DNA from 4 places in the Pectobacterium quasiaquaticum genome. Region 1 is predicted to be linked to each of the others. Evidence: predicted binding sites of a transcription regulator. Region 1 holds the regulator's gene; each other region holds the start of a gene.

Region 1 (4,753 bases):
GTGCCAGATTTTCAATTCTATAAAAACATTATCTTTTGTACGCATTTTATTCCCCACGAATAGTCATGTTCAATTCCATAGTTTTATAATCCACAAACAGAAGCCTGCTTTTAATTACAACCGAAACAAACCATAAAATAAAAAGTACATTCATAAAAAATGAAACGCCGTTATAAATAAACAACCATAAATTTATTAAGGGAATGTACACATAATCTCAGACGACAACATGATCCCTATTCATTATAGGAAATTTTGCATCAGTCGCGATGTTTTCGTTTTCTGACTTACCTCGCATTTCACACACTCTTGATTTACGCATCCTTACCGATACGAGTTTCTCCCGATGTGAGTGTCTGTTATTATTAACAGATAAGTGGGTGAAACATTACACCATACCATTAGGAATCAAGAGGTTATTCAATTCATGGCACTCATCGGAATATTCTTTGGCAGTGATACTGGCAACACTGAAAACATCGCCAAAACGATTCAACAGCAGTTAGGAACCAACGTCGCTGATGTTCATGACATCGCCAAAAGCAGCAAAGAAGACCTCGAAGGTTTCGATATTCTGCTGCTGGGTATTCCAACCTGGTATTACGGTGAAGCTCAGTGCGATTGGGATGACTTCTTCCCGTCGCTGGAAGAAGTGGATTTCACAGGAAAATTGGTTGCCCTGTTTGGCTGCGGCGATCAGGAAGACTATGCAGAATACTTCTGTGATGCCATGGGCACCATCCGTGACATTATTGAGCCTCGCGGTGCGACAATTATCGGCCACTGGCCAACAGACGGCTATTACTTTGAAGCCTCTAAAGGACTCGCTGACGACAATCACTTCATCGGCTTGGCTATCGATGAAGACCGTCAGCCTGAACTGACCAGCGAACGCGTAACGACGTGGGTGAAACAGATCAGCGATGAGTTGAACCTGGAAGAACTGGTGGGTTAAGCCATTTCGGCTCTGATAATCCCGATCAGAGCCGAAACAGAATTGATAGATAAAACCTTTGATAATAATTGATACATTTTTTTAACTTCTATCAGTAAACCTGTACAATAATCCCATCGGCTTTGTATGTGCATCAACATTTCCTCATTCATCAACAACGGATTGCGTTGTATACCAATAGTGTGAATGGGGACAATATTGTTAACATTCGCTTGTTTTCATTTTGTATGCGCGGTTCTATAATTGAGACGCTTTTGCATTTTTTGCGCCGACCGATGTCATAGGCTAGGCAGCCTCCATTGATAAGTAAGCAACAGGATTAAACCCGCATGACTGACAACAATACCGCATTAAAGAAGGCCGGCCTAAAAGTCACTCTTCCAAGACTGAAAATACTGGAAGTGTTACAGGACCCTGTCTGCCATCACGTCAGTGCGGAAGATTTATATAAAAAACTGATTGATATGGGCGAAGAGATTGGTCTTGCTACCGTCTATCGCGTGCTCAACCAGTTTGATGATGCGGGTATCGTAACCCGTCATAACTTCGAAGGTGGCAAATCCGTCTTTGAATTGACGCAGCAGCATCATCACGATCACTTAATTTGCCTCGACTGTGGCAAAGTCATTGAATTCCGAGATGAATCTATCGAAGCACGTCAGCGCGAGATCGCAGAAAGACACGGCATCAAACTGTCCAACCACAGTCTGTATCTTTATGGGCATTGCAGTGAAGGGGATTGCCGAGAGGATGAAACCCTGCACGATTCAACACGATAAATCGACCGCATAAAAAATAAAACCGCCGAGGCGGTTTTATTTTTGTCTTCTTACCGCTGGCCTTAGCCTACCCAGGTATCACGTAGCCCAACCGTACGGTTAAACACCAGATGTTCTGCACTGGAGTAAACGCGGTCAGCACAGAAATAACCTTCACGCTCAAACTGATACGCTTTCTCAGCTTCTGCCTGCGCCAGGCTTGCTTCTACAAAACCTTGCGTAATTTTCAGTGAATCTGGATTAATCGTCGACAGGAAGTCTTCCGCCGCGCCCGGGTTTGCCACACTGAACAGGCGATCGTACAAGCGGAATTCAGCGGGTACCGCGTGTGCCGCAGAAACCCAGTGGATAACGCCTTTCACTTTACGACCATCAGCCGGATCTTTGCTCAACGTTTCCGCATCATAGCTACAGTAGATCGTGGTGATAGTGCCCTGCTCGTCTTTTTCAATGCGCTCTGCTTTGATCACATAAGCGTTACGCAGACGCACTTCTTTACCCAGCACCAGACGCTTGTACTGCTTGTTGGCTTCTTCACGGAAGTCAGCACGATCGATGTAAACTTCGCGACTGAATGCGACCTGACGTGAACCCATTTCTGGCTTGTTCGGATGGTTTGGCATCGCGACAAACTCTTCGTGCTCGGCTGACAGATTCTCGACAACGACTTTGACCGGATCCAGCACCGCCATGGCGCGCGGAGCGTTCTCATTCAGATCATCGCGGATACAGGACTCAAGCGCGGCCATTTCCACGTTGTTATCCTGTTTCGTTACGCCGATGCGCGCACAGAATTCACGGATAGAGGCTGCGCTGTAACCACGACGACGCAGACCAGAGATGGTCGGCATACGCGGATCGTCCCATCCTTCAACGACGTTTTCCACCACCAGTTGATTCAGCTTACGCTTGGACATAATCGCGTATTCGAGATTGAGGCGGGAGAACTCGTACTGACGTGGATGGCAAGGAATGGTGATGTTATCCAGCACCCAGTCATACAGACGGCGGTTGTCCTGGAATTCCAGCGTACACAGCGAATGCGTGATCCCTTCCAGCGCATCGGAAATGCAGTGGGTGAAGTCATACATCGGGTAGATGCACCACTTGTTGCCCGTCTGATGATGATCGGCAAATTTAATGCGATACAACACCGGATCGCGCATCACGATAAAGGACGATGCCATATCGATTTTTGCACGCAGACAGGCTGTACCTTCCGCAAAACCACCGTTACGCATTTTTTCAAACAGCGTCAGGTTTTCCTGCACGGTGCGATCGCGATAAGGGCTGTTTTTGCCTGGAGCCGTCAACGTACCACGGTATTCGCGAATCTGCTCAGGCGTCAGTTCATCAACGTAAGCCAGCCCTTTACCGATCAGCTCAACCGCATAAGCGTGCAGTTGATCGAAATAATCAGAAGAATAGCGAACGTCGCCGCTCCATGAAAAACCCAGCCACTCGACGTCACGTTTGATCGACTCAACGTATTCGATGTCTTCTTTTACCGGATTGGTATCGTCAAAACGCAGGTTGCATTGCCCCTGATAGTCACGCGCGATACCAAAATTCAGGCAAATAGACTTTGCATGCCCAATATGCAGATAGCCGTTCGGCTCTGGCGGGAAACGCGTCTGAATATGGTCATGCTTACCGGACGCCAGATCTTCATCAATAATCTGACGGATAAAGTTGGTTGGGCGGGCTTCAGCCTCACTCATTCTTCATTCCTCAATGCTAAAACGACGTATAACCGACAATGATCCAACAAGCTACGCTGGGAAACAACCGTTAGTTTCATTTAATTATTCATAACGAAAAAAAAGGGCGAGATTGCTATCTCGCCCTATCCATTTCATCGGTATAACACCGCGTTAAACGATCAACATCGTCGTATTACACCTTGTCATTATATCTTGTCATACTCTGCTTTCAGCGCGGTCGCTATCGATTCAGCCTGCGTACCTACCACAATCTGTACGCTCTGCTTATTCAGACGAATAACGCCCGCCGCACCAAGACGTTTTGCCTGTGCATCATCAACCAGAGAAGAATCAGCCACGTTCAAACGCAGACGTGTGATACAGGCATCAATGCCCGTCAGATTGGCTTTTCCGCCAAGCGCCTGCAAATAGCCCCGCGCCAGCGTCGCCGTATCACTTGATTTCGCGCCCGCAGACGCCGTGCTCACGTCATAGCCATCGGCTTCACTACCGCTCACAGCCAGCTCACGCCCTGGCGTTAACAGATTGAAGCGAGTGATGGTAAAGCGGAACACCACATAGTAAATGGCGAAGAATACCAGCCCCTGAGCAAGCAGCATGTACCACTGGGTGGCCAGCGGGTTACGTGAGGACAGCACCATATCGACCAGACCCGCACTGAAACCAAAGCCGGCAATCCAATGCATGCTGGCCGCGATAAAAACAGAAAAACCGGTCAGCAGCGCATGCAGGAAATACAGCACCGGCGCAACAAACATGAAGGAGAATTCCAGCGGCTCGGTGATCCCGGTAAAGAAGGAGGCAAATGCCGCCGCCAACATAATCCCAGCCACTTTGCTTTTGTTTTCAGGGCGTGCGCAGTGATAAATCGCCAGCGCGGCACCCGGCAAACCGAACATCATAATCGGGAAGAAGCCTGCCTGATAACGTCCGGTGATCCCCACGACGGCTTTACCAGAATCGATAGACTGTTGGCCGGCCAGGAAGTTAGGAATATCGTTGATACCCGCGACATCAAACCAGAACACGGAATTCAGCGCATGGTGCAATCCAACAGGAATCAACAAGCGGTTAAAGAAGGCATAAACCCCAGCGCCGACCGACCCCATCTGTTGAATGTGTTCACCGAACGACACCAGCGCATTGTAAATCACCGGCCAGACGTACATTAAAATGAACGCCACCAGAATCATCAGGAAGGAAACCAGAATCGGAACCAAACGGCGTCCGCTGAAGAACGACAGCGCCTTGGGTAACTCAACCTGACTAAAACGGTTATACATCTCGGCGGACAT
Region 2 (4,753 bases), 1.2 Mb from region 1:
TTTCAGGATCATTTGCAAACCCAGCCAACAGAGATACGCCGCACCGCACCATTTCAGGATGTTATAGGCCAGTTCCGACGCCGCAATCAGCGTTCCCAGACCAAACGCCACCATCGCGCCCCAAATCAGGCAGCCGACTTGAATACCAAACGCCGCATGGAAGGCTTTCTTACTGCCTTCAACGGTCGCGGTGCGTAAAATCAATGCCGTGTCCAAACCCGGCGTCAGGGTTAATATCGTCGCGGCAAACGTAAAAGCAATCAGCGATTCGGTCAACGTCACGGTAATTCATCACTCCAGCAGGGAAAACCACAAAACGCATTCTTCTCTGCGAGAAGAATGGTGCAAGACAACCGACAAACAATCCTAATTAAGCTCCGCGTAATATACGACAGAGCCTGACCCTACCCAACACATCTCTTCAGCCAAGATCGTATAGCGACAGCTCACATCAGGCCCAGATTCAAAAAGCGTAAATAAACTCCCCCAGCCGGTTGCCTTCCGCTACGCTATCCGGCAGGCAATGACTCACAATACAGGTGCAACACCATGATAAAACGCGTCTTCCTCACGCTCGCTTTATTGACGCTTTCCGCGCCTTCTCTGGCGCAAGATGCTCTGCCAGATGCGGTGAAGAGCATCGAAAAACAAGGTATTACGATCATCAAACCGTTCACTGCCCCCGGCGGCGTGCAAGGCTGGCTGGGTAGCTATCAGGGCGTGGGGGTGACCATCTACTTAACGCCGGACGGTAAGCATGCCATTTCGGGCTATATGTATGACGAACACGGCAACAATCTGAGTGAAGCGCTAATTCAGCAGGAAGTGTATGTGCCTGCCGGTCGGGAGATGTGGCAGAAATTACAGCAGGCGCCGTTTATTACCGAAGGGGCGAAGGATGCGCCGCGTAAAATCATCGTCTTTGCCGACCCATTCTGCCCGTACTGCAAACAGTTCAGGCAACAGGCACAGCCGTGGGTAAAAGCAGGAAAAGTCCAACTGCAAACGCTACTGGTTGGCGTCATCAAACCGGAAAGCGGGCGTTATGCCGCTGCGATTCTTGCCGCCAGCGATCCGGCTAAAACCTGGCATGAATATGAGCTGTCGAACGGCAAAACGGTGCCCCCGTTCCCCAAGGACTCATCACGCGATATCTGGAATAACATTCAGCATAATCAGCGACTAATGGATGAACTGGGTGCAAACGTCACGCCCGCCATCTATTACCTGAATGATAAGAATGAGCTACAGCAGGTCGTCGGGCTGCCGGATGCACAGCAGCTGGCGGAGATGATGGGGAAATAGGCACAGGAGGGAATCTCCCTCCTGACGTTTCTCTTAGCGATGCGACCAATACGCCATAAAGTTGATCGTCTCTTTATCGAGGTGCCGCTCGTCGAGCAGATAGCGGCGCAGCCGTTTGATGGCGGAAGACTCTCCCGCCGCCCAGGCGTAAAACGGGCGATGTGCCGTTGCCCGTTCCCACAGTAGCTCGTCTTCCGGCGTTTCCTGTGCGCTCTCATCACGGTTAGTACAGGCGCTGGCGGGAATCTTCACGTCCTGCTGCACCGCAGCCAGCAGGCGTTCGCCCCATACTGCGCTGCCCGTTTCCTCACGCGGCAGCCAGTGAATCTGCGCAAACGGGAAGTCGCCTGCTGTCACGCAGTCAGCCACTTTCGGCACTTCAAAAAAAGCCTGTACCGACGGAGGAGAAGTCTGGGTAGCCAGCTGTTCAAGAATTCCCATTGCCGCTGGCAGCGCCGTTTCATCTGCAATCAGCAGCACCTGCTCAACGCCCTCATGCGGTGCCCATTCATAGCCACCGCTGTCGCCATCAGCCTCTGCATTGGGCGCGACAATCTGTAGCGCATCGCCCGGCTTAGCGTGGCCCGCCCAGCTTGAGGCAGGCCCGGTATCACCGTGCAGCACAAAATCGATCGTTGCCTGCTGTGACTCGCGTGAAACGGAACGCAGCGTATAGGTGCGCAAAATCGGACGACGCTCACGCGGCAGCGCCAGATAGTCCTGATACCAAGTATCGCTCACGGCCATCGGCGTCAGCTCCCCGCTTTCACTGGCGAACAGCAGCTTGATGCGCTGATCCGGCGCATCCAGTTTCATCTGGCGCACTTCCGGGCCGGTGAACACGCAGCGAGCGAATGAAGGTGAGAGTAACGTCTTACTCTCTAAGCGTAAGTTGAACAGCCGATAGGCGGAAGACGTTGTACGGGTAGCTAAAGACATAGTGAGAAAACCGTATGTTTTGTAAGGAAAATCAGTTCACGGGATAAACCCCATTCACCGCAACTTGCCATAAACAAAACACTAACGATAATCATTATCACCATTCAGATGAATGTCGTGATAAAAGCAGCATTTTCTTCATCTCGCCGGCCAGAAGCCGTCCTGAGCGGGCATAAAAAATGCCGGCCAAATAGTTCACTATTCAACCAGCACATTTTCGTTTTTCATAAAAGCAGTAAGACCCGCTTTCCTTTACTACTACGCCATTACCGCATCGTCACAAACTCTTCTGACGCAGTCGGGTGGATAGCAACGGTGTTGTCGAAGTCTTTCTTGGTTGCGCCCATTTTGACGGCGACCGCGAAGCCTTGCAGCATTTCGTCCATACCAAAACCGATGCCGTGGATGCCGACGATTTTTTCTTCTTTACCCACGCAGACCAGCTTCATGCGGCACGGCTGGCGGTGCTGCGTAACGGCGGTGTACATCGCGGTGAAGGCAGATTTATAGACTTTCACCTGATCGTCACCGTACTGCTCACGCGCCTGCGGTTCGGTCAGCCCAACGGTGCCAATCGGCGGGTGGCTGAAGACGACGGTCGGGATGTTGCTGTAATCCAGATGCTCGTCCGGCTTGTTATTAAACAGACGTTCGGACAAACGACGCCCCGCCGCGACAGCAACCGGCGTTAGCTCGACGGCACCGGTGTTATCACCTACGGCATAAATGCCAGGAACGTTGGTGTTCTGGAATTTATCGACGTTAATGTAGCCTTTGTCGTTCAGCGCTACACCGGTGACGCTCAAGTTCAGGTTATCCGTCGCGGGTTCACGACCAATCGCCCAAATCAGGCAATCAACAGTCTGTGATTGGCCGTTTTCCAGCTCCAGCGTCAGGCTGCCATCGGCATTCTTCACAATCGCTTTCGGGATCGATTCGGTATGCAGCGTCGGCCCTTCGGTGTTCATCACTTCCACCAGCGTGTCGACAATCAGCGGATCGAAGCTGCGCAGCGGTGCGTGTTTACGCACAAACAGGTGAGTTTCAGAACCCAGTCCGTTTAGCACGCCGGCAATCTCTACCGCGATATAGCCTGCACCGACGATAGCCGTACGCTTCGGCAACGCATCCAGCTCAAAGAAACCGTCGGAATCGATACCGTATTCCGCACCGGGAATAGCAGGGTGAACCGGACGACCGCCGGTCGCGATCAGGATATGGTCAGCCGTAATTTTCTCGCCGTTCACTTCCACCGTGTGCGCATCGACAAAGCGGGCAAAACCGTGGATGACATCGACTTTATTCTTACCCAGCACGTTATCGTACGACTGGTGGATACGATCGATATAGGCGCTACGGTTCTTAACCAGCGTGCCCCAGTTAAACTGGTTTACCGTGGTATCGAACCCGTAATCCGGCCCGTACTGATGGATCGCTTCGGCAATCTGCGCCGCATGCCACATCACTTTCTTCGGCACACAGCCGACGTTGACGCAGGTGCCACCCAGATATTTTGCTTCGATCAACGCACATTTTTGTCCATACATCGCCGCGCGGTTAATAGACGCGATACCGCCGCTGCCGCCGCCAATAGCAAGGTAGTCATAGTGTTTGGTCATCAGTGTATCCATGCTTAAGTGAATAAAATTTGCCTAGAGTGTAACGCCAGAGCCATACGCCGAATAAAGGTTATGCCTATGGTTGCGATAAGAAAAATCAACCGGGTCACCCACCGCAACGGGGCGCATTACTCCGGTACGATTTGCTCCACCAGCGTATGTCCGGTGCCTTCTGGTACCAGTACGCTATGCAGCCACGGCAGCACGCTCTTCATCTGAGATGCCAGCTTCCACGGCGGGTTAATCACAATCATGCCAGACGCCGTCATGCCGTAGCGATCGCTGTCCGGCAGCACCGCCAGCTCAATTTGCAGAATGTTGCGAATGCCCGTAGCTTCAAGCTCTTTCAGCATGCGTTTGATGTGCTGACGCAGCACCACCGGATACCACAGCGCAAATACGCCTGTGCCAAAGCGTTTATGCCCTTCCTGAATGCCTTTCACCACGGCCTGATAGTCCGTTTTCAGCTCATAAGGTGGATCGATCAGCACAAATCCCCGACGGGAAAGCGGCGGCAGTTGTGATTTCAACTGCTGATAGCCATCGTCACGCAGCACTTTGGTGCGCGAATCCTTCTGGAATTCATTGCGCAGCAGCGGGAAATCGCTGGGGTGAAGTTCGGTCAGGTGGAGCTTGTCCTGTTCGCGCAGCAGTTGGCGGGCAATCAGCGGGGAGCCGGGGTAATAGCGCAGCCGCCCATTGTGGTTATAGGTGTGCACGGCCTGCATGTAAGGTTCGAGTTCAGCCGGAATGTCATCACGCTGCCAGATTTTCGCGATGCCATCCAGATACTCCCCCGTGCGCTCGGCGTGTTCGCCGCTGAGCTGATAGCGGCCAGCACCCGCATGAGTATCGAGATACAGGAAAGGTTTTTCTTTCTCTTTCAGGGC
Region 3 (4,753 bases), 1.8 Mb from region 1:
GGGCGATTAACGCTACAGCACTGGCTGTTAGCGCCATGCGTGATAGAATAACTCTCCTTTTTTCTGATAGCAGACCTCGCGGTGAAACCGACTAAACGCATAACAATCAGTGACATCGCCGCGCTGGCCGGTGTATCAAAATCCACTGCCAGCCTGGTGCTTAACGGGCGTAGCAAAGAGTTTCGGGTTTCTGATGAAACCCGCGACCGCATTTTAGCCGTCGCGCACGAACAACGTTATCAGCCCAGTATTCACGCCCGTTCGCTGCGTTCCTCACGCAGCAACACGCTGGGGCTGGTGGTGCCAGAAATGACCAACTACGGCTTTGCCGTGATTTCCCGCGAGTTGGAAATGCTGTGCCGTGAAGCGGGGCTACAACTGCTGATTGCCTGCACAGACGAAAACGCCAGTCAGGAGATGATGGCGGTCAACAGTCTGGTGCAGCGTCAGGTCGATGGCCTGATTGTCGCTTCCAGCCTGTTAAGCGATGTCGAATATCAGAAAATTAATCAGCAGTTGCCCGTCATACAGTTTGACCGAATGATTGGTGATTCCACGCTGCCAATGGTGATTTCCGAAGCGGTAGAATCCACGGCAGAAATGGTCGAACGTATCGCCCGCCAGCATCGTGATGAATTCTATTTCCTTGGCGGCCAGCCGCGAATCTCCCCGACTCGCCACCGTCTGGAAGGCTTCCAGCTTGGACTCACGCGCGCAGGTATCGACTACAAGCCGGAGTGGATTATTCACGGCAGCTATCACCCCAGTGCGGGTTATGAAATGTTTGCTCAGCTATGTGCAACGTTGGGTCGTCCGCCAAAAGCGCTGTTTGTTGCCGCCTGTGGCCTGATGGAAGGCGTGCTGCGCTATATGAACCAGCATAACCTGATGGAAAGCGGCATTCGACTGTGCTGCTTTGACGATCACTATCTGTTTGACTGCTTACCACTGAAGATCGATACCGTGGCACAGGATTGTGAAAATCTGGCGCGCAACAGCTTTGAGATGGTGACCAGCCTGATTGCACAACAGCCGCTTGAAGAAGATCGACGCTATATCCCGACGCGTATTCACTGGCGTCATCCTGATTCGCGGGCGTAGGCTAACGCCCAAATCATCTAGACGTAAACCTACAGACGTAAAAAAAGGAACGCGGTTTGAACGTTCACCCCGCATTCCTTCTTACAACACAACCCGCTGCCGTTATTTAGCGGCAGCGGTTTCCGCACCGACCAGGCCGACCTTGAGGTAGCCCGCTTTACGCAGTGAATCCATTACGCTCATGATGGTTTCATAATCGACGCTTTTATCCGCCTGAAAGAAGATGGTCGTTTCTTTGTTAGCACTGGTTTTCGCATCCAGCACCTGCGCCAGCGACTGCTCGCTAACCACCTCTTCACCCAGGAACATTTGCTTATCCGCCTTTACCGTCAGATAGAGCGGTTTTTCCGGTCGCGGCTGGGGTGCTGCCGATGAAGCAGGCAGATCGACACGAATGTCGACCGTCGCCAACGGCGCAGCCACCATGAAGATAATCAGCAGAACCAGCATGACGTCAATGAACGGCGTGACGTTAATGTCATGCATTTCACCGTCATCACTCACGTCCTCCTTCAAATGCATCGCCATGACTTAGCCCACCCGCAGTTTATGCGTAACTGAAGACGCTCGGTTATCGTTGCTGGCAGCCACGTCGAGATCGCGACTTTGCAGCAGCAGCACTTGTGCAGCCACATCGCCGACCATCGCTTTGTAGCCAGCAATCGAACGAGCAAAGACGTTATAGGTGACCACCGCAGGAATCGCAGCAACAAGACCGATCGCCGTTGCCAGCAGAGCTTCTGCGATCCCCGGCGCCACTACCGCCAGATTGGTGGTTTGCGTCTGTGCGATACCGATGAAGCTGTTCATGATGCCCCATACCGTACCGAACAGCCCCACGAACGGGGCAACCGCGCCGACCGTCGCCAGATAGCCGTTACCGCGCCCCATGTAACGCCCTGTAGCCGCCACGCGACGTTCCAGACGAAACGCGGTGCGCTCTTTAATTCCGTTGTTGTCATCAGAACGTGCGGAAAGCTCCAGTTCGTTCTGAGCCTCAACCAGCAGTTGCTGTGCGACGCTGCCAGCTTTGAACGCGTCCGCGGTTTCCAGCGCGTCCTCCAGTGTTTTCGCCTCTTCCAACGCCAGATACTCACGGCGCAGGCGGCGTTTCGCGCCAGCCATCTCAACGCTTTTACTGAAGAAGATCGCCCAGGTAATCACTGAGGCCAGCAGCAAACCGATCATCACCGTCTTCACCACGACATCGGCGTGCTGGTACATACCCCAGACGGACAAATCGGTTTTCATCAGGTTATTGGTGCCCGGTGCAGCACTAGCAGGCAGCGCAAGTGCTGATGCCGAAGCCTGTGCGTTGGTCGTCACAGGGGCAGAAGGGGACGCAGCAGCAGGCTGCGCGGCTGACGTTGCATTCTGTGTCGACAACGGCGCCGTTGCGGGAGCCGCAAACGCATTTCCACTTAGTCCCGCCGTACACAGCAGGATAACCAGCACGCTACGGGAAAATGCGCTGAACGCGCTACGTTTTTTTTGCCAGGTTGATAACACCTGTTGAGTTGTATTACTGACAGCCGTCTTCACGCTGTGCCTCCACCGTTCGTTCTGTACAATACCTGCACATACCCGCAGGTATAATGCCGCAATAACGCAGCCTGAAATGATACCAAACCCTGAACGAATTGATAGTCGTTCTCATTATTATTTACACCAGATAACACACTTTTTCTTGCGTTCTGACAGGGTTTTTGGGGGTATTACCTGCACATCGACAGGAAAGGCATAAGAACGACAAGAAGAATAGCGTTCAAGAATATATCAGACAGAGGCTCCCCCTAAAACACAGTGCGATAGCCAAGATTTTTATGATCGGCTTTTGTGATCAACATTAAGTTATTACACCATTTCATGATGGCTGGCGATAAGTTTGTTGAAGTAAACAGATGAATAATCACACGATAAGATAAATAAAAACAAAAAGTTATGTATATCTCTATAAGTCAAATAGAAATTAAATCCATATAAAACAGCATTTCATATTAGCTTTTTCTTTTGTGACGCGAGTCATTCTACGAAGTTGTATAATAGGTTAGCTTAACTCGCAGAGAATACTGACATACGCCACAATAATACGTAATAGGCGGTCGTTTTCTCATCATTAAACCCATTCTTCATCATACTATTTCTCATGGGTTTATATTTTTAAATCACCATTTTATTACCGATAATATCACCCCACCTCTGGAGATAACTCAATGAAGCTGTCGAAAACATTGATCGGCGTTTGTCTGGGTTCTACTGCACTCTTGATGAGCCACGCGATTCAGGCACAACAAATTAAAGCCTCTGATGTCCACCCTGAAGGTTACCCGAATGTCGTCGCCGTTCAGAAAATGGGAGAGAAATTAAAAGCTGCCACAAATGGCAGACTGGAAATTAAAACCTTCCCCGGCGGAGTATTGGGTGATGAGAAACAAATGATTGAGCAGGCGCAGCTCGGTGCCATTGATATTATTCGCGTATCAATGACGCCTGTTGCGGCGATTTTACCGGAAATAGAAGTCTTCACACTGCCCTATATTTTCCGTGATGAAAATCATCTGCATAAAGTGCTGGATGGCCAAATCGGACAGGAAATTGGTGACAAGATTACCCAGAGCAGTAAATCAAAATTGGTTTTCCTGGGCTGGATGGACGCGGGAACGCGTAACTTAATCACCAAAGATCCGGTGGTGAAACCAGAAGACCTCAAAGGCATGAAAATTCGCGTACAGGGTAGCCCAGTTGCGCTGGCCACACTCAAAGCGATGGGGGCTAACTCAATCGCCATGGGCGTCAGTGAAGTCTTCAGCGGCATGCAAACCGGCGTGATTGACGGCACCGAAAATAACCCACCAACGTTTGTCGCACACAACTACCTACCAGTAGCGAAAAATTATACCTGGAGCCGTCACTTCATTATTCCTGAGCTATTCCTGTATTCCAAAGCCAAATGGGACAAACTCTCCAAAGAAGATCAGGATCTTATCCTGAAGCTGGCGAAAGAAGCGCAGCAGGAACAGCGTGTACTGTGGAAGGAATATACGCAACAATCTCTGGATAAAATGAAAGCCGGCGGCGTTCAATTCCATGACATTGATACCGAGTATTATTTCAAAGCCACTCAGTCCGTACGCGATCAGTTTGGTGCCAAATATCAGGATCTGATTAAAGCCGTCGCCGACGTGAAATAACCGCTAAAAATACGGGTAAATCACGATGCATTTACCCGTTCTTATCTTCATCAGGTAAATAAGATGGCAAATAAATATATTTTAGCCATGGATATCCTCTATAAAATTGCTATGTGGGTATCCGGCCTTGCTTTACTCATCATGACTATAATTATTCCAATTGGCATATTCTCTCGTTACATCATGAATGAGGGAATATCCTGGCCAGAACCCATATCAATTCTTTGTATGGTGACGTTCACCTTTGTTGGTGCTGCCGTCAGTTACCGAGCCTGTACGCATATTGCTGTCACGATGTTAACCGATCGTTTATCAGAAACGATGAAAAAAGGCTGTGCTTTTCTAGCCGATCTTTTAATGATGTTAATAACACTATTTATTCTTTATTACGGCATTCAGCTTTGTCTTGAACTTTGGGAACAACAGGTTGCCGAATTTCCGTTATTAAGTGCTGGGCAAAC
Region 4 (4,753 bases), 1.9 Mb from region 1:
CGGCAGCTTTTTCACCGCGTCGGTAACGTTATTCACCGACATCTTTTCCAGCTCGGCGCGGGTGATGACAGAAACGCTGGCGGGGGCGCTTAGCGTGGTGTGTTTCGTCTGTGTTGCTGTCACAACGATTTTTTCATCTGCTGCGTTTTCCGCCTGTGCGAGTGCAGGCAGTGCCAGTAACCCCGTCACCAGCAGGGCGTTATACACCTTGCTGTGTGGGAAATGATGATGTGAAAAACGACTTTCTGGTTTTAGCTGCATGTCAAAGACCCCATCAAAGAGTGGAAAAATATCCCCGTAAATAACGTGTTGTATTACCTATCTTGCCGACCCACTCGCGGTGTGAATCGATCGATTCATTGCTCTAAAGCCCGCGCGGATTGGCGTTGAGCCATCTTTCGGCTGCGTTCAGCCAACTGCGGAATTAAGCGCAGGGTCAGCAGCATGGCGGCCAGCGCAAATACGGTGCTGGCGATGGCGAGCTGTGAGAATCCATCAATTTTTCCCTCAACGGAGGTGCTCAGATAAGCGGCAGAAGCGACGCTGGCAAGCCCGGATGCCACGTTGGCTGCGGTTCCCTGATAGGACATGAACGCGGCGCGCTGATGCGGCAGCGGAATACCGGCGGTAATTGCCAGCGTGCTGCTGGATCGGGCTGCGCTGAGCGCCATGAACAGGGTGAACACCAGATACAGGGAAAGTGAAAAAGGCAAAACGAAACCGCAGAGAATCACAACGGCCAGCAGCAGCGTTGTGACTACAATCGTTCGGCTGGCATATCCCCGATCCAACAGATTGCCGCACAGCTGCATGGTCACCATGCTTGCCAGCCCGCCGCAGAGATAGAGCAGGGAAATATCATCCCGCGGGAAGGCCAGATTGAACTGGAAGTAGTTGGAAAAGTGGGGAATCAGCAGGAAATGACCGAACATTTGCAGCGAAATTACCGTCAGCCCCAGCAGGAAAAGGGGGGATGCTAACAGGTCATGTAATACCGACGTGGGTGCCGTCGTGGGGGAATTACCTTGCTGAACCCGATGCGTCGGCGGCATGGAAGGAAAGAGCCACAGCACCAACAACACCAGCAACAGGCCACCGAGGCCGAAAGTATAAAACGGCGCTTGCCAGTTAATACGGTGAGCCAACTCCAACGACAGCGGCATGATGACAATCGCCGCGAGCGAAAAGCTCATGCCGACATAGGCAAGCTGCTTTCCGCGCTCGTTGGCCGGCACAATATCAACAACCGCAGCCATCAAGACACCGGATGCCGGCCCGGCAACGCAGCCCGCCAGAATAAACAGCAGCAAAAGATCGGTTTGGCTGGTGGAAAACATGCAGGCTGCCGTCAGGCCAAAGCGTAGCGTCAGCAGCACGATCAGAGCATGTTTACGGTTAAATCTGTCCAGATAGGGAGCGGCGAGGAAGCCGACGATGGCGGAGGCAAACGTTGCACCGCCGCTAATGTAGCCGATGTTCTTGGCATCCATAGACAGGGCGCTGACGAAATCGGGGCCTAGCGGCATCACCATCATCAGGCTACCGAGAGAAAGCATGTTAATGAGCAGCGCCAGATGCACAACGGATCGGGTGTGCGGGCGGTACATGCTTTCATCCATGACAGGCTCACATTTAGACATAATTAGTAAAATATTTGCGCAGTCTAGCGCAGCTTAATTTTTCTGACAATGAATGATAAGTATTTTCATTATCATCTGTGATGTGGGTTTTATAATCAATACATTCCTGTTGCTAACCATTATCCATTATGAAACATGCACAAAAAAATTGATTAACATCAATATAACCCCTAATTAATGGGTGTGAATAACCATTCTGTGGAAGGATTGACCGAACACGTTACTTCAGTGTAATTTAACTGCGCTTAATATAAATGATAATGATTTTAATAATCATTGGTATTTAATTTGCGAGCGCAGGAGCTGTCTTGTGGATACACTGATTACAAAAACTGAAGCATTTAGCGGGTTAACCTATTCGGAACAAACCGCTTTTTTATATGCATCGGAACACCGAAGCCTGTCTACTTCAGGCTTATTTGAACGTATTTCGTCCCCTGTTTGTGTTCCTGGCTCGCACGATGACAGGCTTAGCCCTGCAATCGCGCAGGCATTCCAGCGAGCGCGTCAGGCAGGGCAGTCGCTGCCTATTGTTGTGGGAGCGATTCCCTTTGATACCACGCAACCGTCTTGTCTCTATATCCCTGATAGTTATAACGTTACGACGAAATCTGAACTCGTCAGCCGTGCCCGTAAGCACACGGCTGCGGGCCCTACCGCGCTAACGTTAAACAGCGTCCCAGACGAATGTCAGTTCAAGTCCATCGTGGCAGAGGCCGTTGAGCGGTTCCGCCGTGGTGAACTGAGCAAAGCGGTGCTGTCACGCGTTTTGGACATTGAGCTGACGAGCCCCGTTAAGGCGCAAACGATCCTCAATAACCTGATGGTGCAGAACGCGGGTGGATACCATTTCTCACTGCCGCTGCCGGATGGTTCGGTATTGCTGGGCGCGAGCCCGGAACTGCTGGTGCGCAAGCAGGGGAACGTCATTGTCTCTAATCCGCTGGCGGGATCGGCGCGACGGATGAACGATGAACATCTGGATTATCTGAACAGCCAGCGTCTGCTGAAATCGGGTAAAGACAAGCATGAGCATAAGCTGGTGGTGGACGACATCCGCCAACGCCTGATGCCGCTATGCTCGTCGTTAACGATTCCATCGGCTCCTTCGTTGATGCACACCGCCTCCATGTGGCACCTGTCTACCGCTATCCGCGGTGAACTGGCGAACCCGGAGATGACGGCGCTTCAGGTCGCCTGCCAGCTCCATCCTACCCCCGCACTGTGCGGCTTCCCCACGCAGGAAGCGCGTCAGCTGATTGCCGAGCTGGAGCCGCACGATCGCGGCGTATTCAGCGGTATCGTCGGCTGGTGTGATGCCAACGGCGATGGTGAATGGGCGATAGCGATTCGCTGCGGCACCATCAAACACAACAAAGTCCGCCTGTTTGCCGGTGCGGGCATTGTTGAGGCGTCCGTCCCCGAGGACGAATGGGCTGAAACCGCCGCTAAATTAAACACGATGCTGAATGCGTTTGGGCTTAACTCAGGTGTGGATGGACTATGAGCATTGAATTTACGCCCTGGCCAGAGGAACTGGCACAGCGTTATCGCGACAAGGGGTACTGGGTTGGCCTGCCGCTAACGGATGCCTGGGAACGTCATCTGGCGACGCAACCTGATGCCGTTGCGGTAGTGTGCGGCGAGCGCCAGTGGAGCTATCGGGAGCTGGATCGACAGTCTTCCGCACTGGCATCACGCCTGACGGAAAGCGGCCTGCGCTGTGGCGACACCGCGCTGGTGCAGTTGCCGAACGTGGCCGAATTCTACCTGACCTTTTTTGCGTTGCTGAAAATGGGCGTTGCGCCTGTTAACGCACTGTTCAGCCATAACAAGCTGGAGCTGCTGTCGTACGCCACGCAGATCGAACCACGTTTGCTGATCGCCTCGGCTGAACATTCGCTGTTTGGCAACGGTGAATTTCTGGATCGGCTACAGACGCAGGTTCCCCGCCTGCAAACGGTGGTGATGCTCGGCGACAGCCCGCTGGGGCACAGTCTGACGGACTGGCTGCAACCGTACGCGTCGACCAGTCAGTATCAGCCTTCTGCATCGGGGCAGGTCGCTTTCTTCCAGCTTTCTGGCGGCAGTACCGGTACGCCGAAGCTGATTCCCCGTACCCATGACGATTATTACTACAGCGTGCGCCGCAGCGTGGAAATTTGTGAGCTGACGCCACAAACCCGCTATCTGTGCGCGTTGCCTGCTCCACATAACTTCCCGTTAAGTTCGCCCGGTTCGCTTGGGGTGTTCTACGCTGGTGGACGGGTCGTGCTGGCGCCCGATCCGGGGGCGATGACTTGTTTCCCGCTGATCGAACGCCATCAGATCGATATGACCTCGCTGGTGCCGCCCGCTGCCGCGTTGTGGATCCAGGCGGCCGAACAGTTTGGTGGCGCGCTGCGTAGCCTGAAGATCTTGCAGGTGGGGGGGGCAAAGCTGAGCGAAACCGTCGCCCGTCGTATTCCGGCGGTATTGGGCTGTCAGCTACAGCAGGTGCTCGGCATGGCGGAAGGGCTGGTGAATTACACCCGACTGGACGACAGCGACGAGCACACTTTCACGACGCAAGGCTATCCGATGAGTCCGGATGATGAAGTGAAAGTGTTGGATATCGACGGCAATCCGGTGCCGAGAGGCGAAGCGGGGCTGCTGGCGACGCGCGGCCCGTATACCTTCCGCGGCTATTACCGCAGTCCGGAACACAACGCCCGCGCCTTCGACAGCGAAGGCTTCTACCACTCGGGCGATGTGGTGCAGATGACCGAAGAGGGCTATTTGCGCGTGGTCGGGCGGGAGAAAGATCAGATTAACCGAGGTGGTGAAAAGATTGCCGCGGAAGAGATCGAAAACCTGCTGCTCAAGCATGACGGCATCCTCCATGCCGCGCTGGTGTCAATGCCCGATCCGATCATGGGCGAAAAGAGCTGCGCTTTTCTGGTGGTCAGCGATCCCGCGCTGAAAGCCATCACGTTAAGAAAATATCTTCGCAATCAGGGTATTGCTGAATTCAAACTGCCGGACCGCTTCGAGATGATCGACACTTTGCCCGTTACGCCGGTCGGCAAGATTGATAAGAAATCACTCCGTCAGCGCATCCAGACCCAACTTAG

Evidence for each region. Region 1 encodes Fur, which represses iron uptake genes when iron is present. Its sites were predicted from a motif close to ATAATAATGAGAACNACTATCAA; they were not measured.
Region 2: IG609_RS19865 (siderophore-interacting protein) is a predicted target of Fur. The motif match lies at 2,323-2,345, and genes of this name have one in related genera.
Region 3: exbB (tol-pal system-associated acyl-CoA thioesterase) is a predicted target of Fur. The motif match lies at 2,742-2,764, and genes of this name have one in related genera.
Region 4: IG609_RS02525 (isochorismate synthase) is a predicted target of Fur. The motif match lies at 1,693-1,715, and genes of this name have one in related genera.

Annotation. Positions count from the first base shown of each region.
Region 1 is NZ_CP065177.1:3,094,852-3,099,604, forward strand. It holds gene fldA (flavodoxin FldA) at 428-955, shown strand; gene fur (ferric iron uptake transcriptional regulator) at 1,285-1,734, shown strand; gene glnS (glutamine--tRNA ligase) at 1,797-3,455, opposite strand; gene nagE (N-acetylglucosamine-specific PTS transporter subunit IIBC) at 3,644-4,753, opposite strand, start outside.
Region 2 is NZ_CP065177.1:4,339,351-4,344,103, forward strand. It holds gene IG609_RS19855 (LysE family translocator) at 1-282, opposite strand, end outside; gene dsbG (thiol:disulfide interchange protein DsbG) at 550-1,305, shown strand; gene IG609_RS19865 (siderophore-interacting protein) at 1,339-2,244, opposite strand; gene gorA (glutathione-disulfide reductase) at 2,511-3,863, opposite strand; gene IG609_RS19875 (23S rRNA (adenine(2030)-N(6))-methyltransferase RlmJ) at 3,992-4,753, opposite strand, start outside.
Region 3 is NZ_CP065177.1:436,236-440,988, reverse strand. It holds gene IG609_RS02060 (sucrose-6-phosphate hydrolase) at 1-51, shown strand, start outside; gene IG609_RS02055 (LacI family DNA-binding transcriptional regulator) at 82-1,101, shown strand; gene exbD (TonB system transport protein ExbD) at 1,204-1,629, opposite strand; gene exbB (tol-pal system-associated acyl-CoA thioesterase) at 1,633-2,643, opposite strand; gene IG609_RS02040 (TRAP transporter substrate-binding protein) at 3,315-4,292, shown strand; gene IG609_RS02035 (TRAP transporter small permease) at 4,356-4,753, shown strand, end outside.
Region 4 is NZ_CP065177.1:531,792-536,544, forward strand. It holds gene IG609_RS02515 (TonB-dependent receptor domain-containing protein) at 1-261, opposite strand, end outside; gene IG609_RS02520 (MFS transporter) at 357-1,619, opposite strand; gene IG609_RS02525 (isochorismate synthase) at 1,951-3,147, shown strand; gene IG609_RS02530 ((2,3-dihydroxybenzoyl)adenylate synthase) at 3,144-4,753, shown strand, end outside.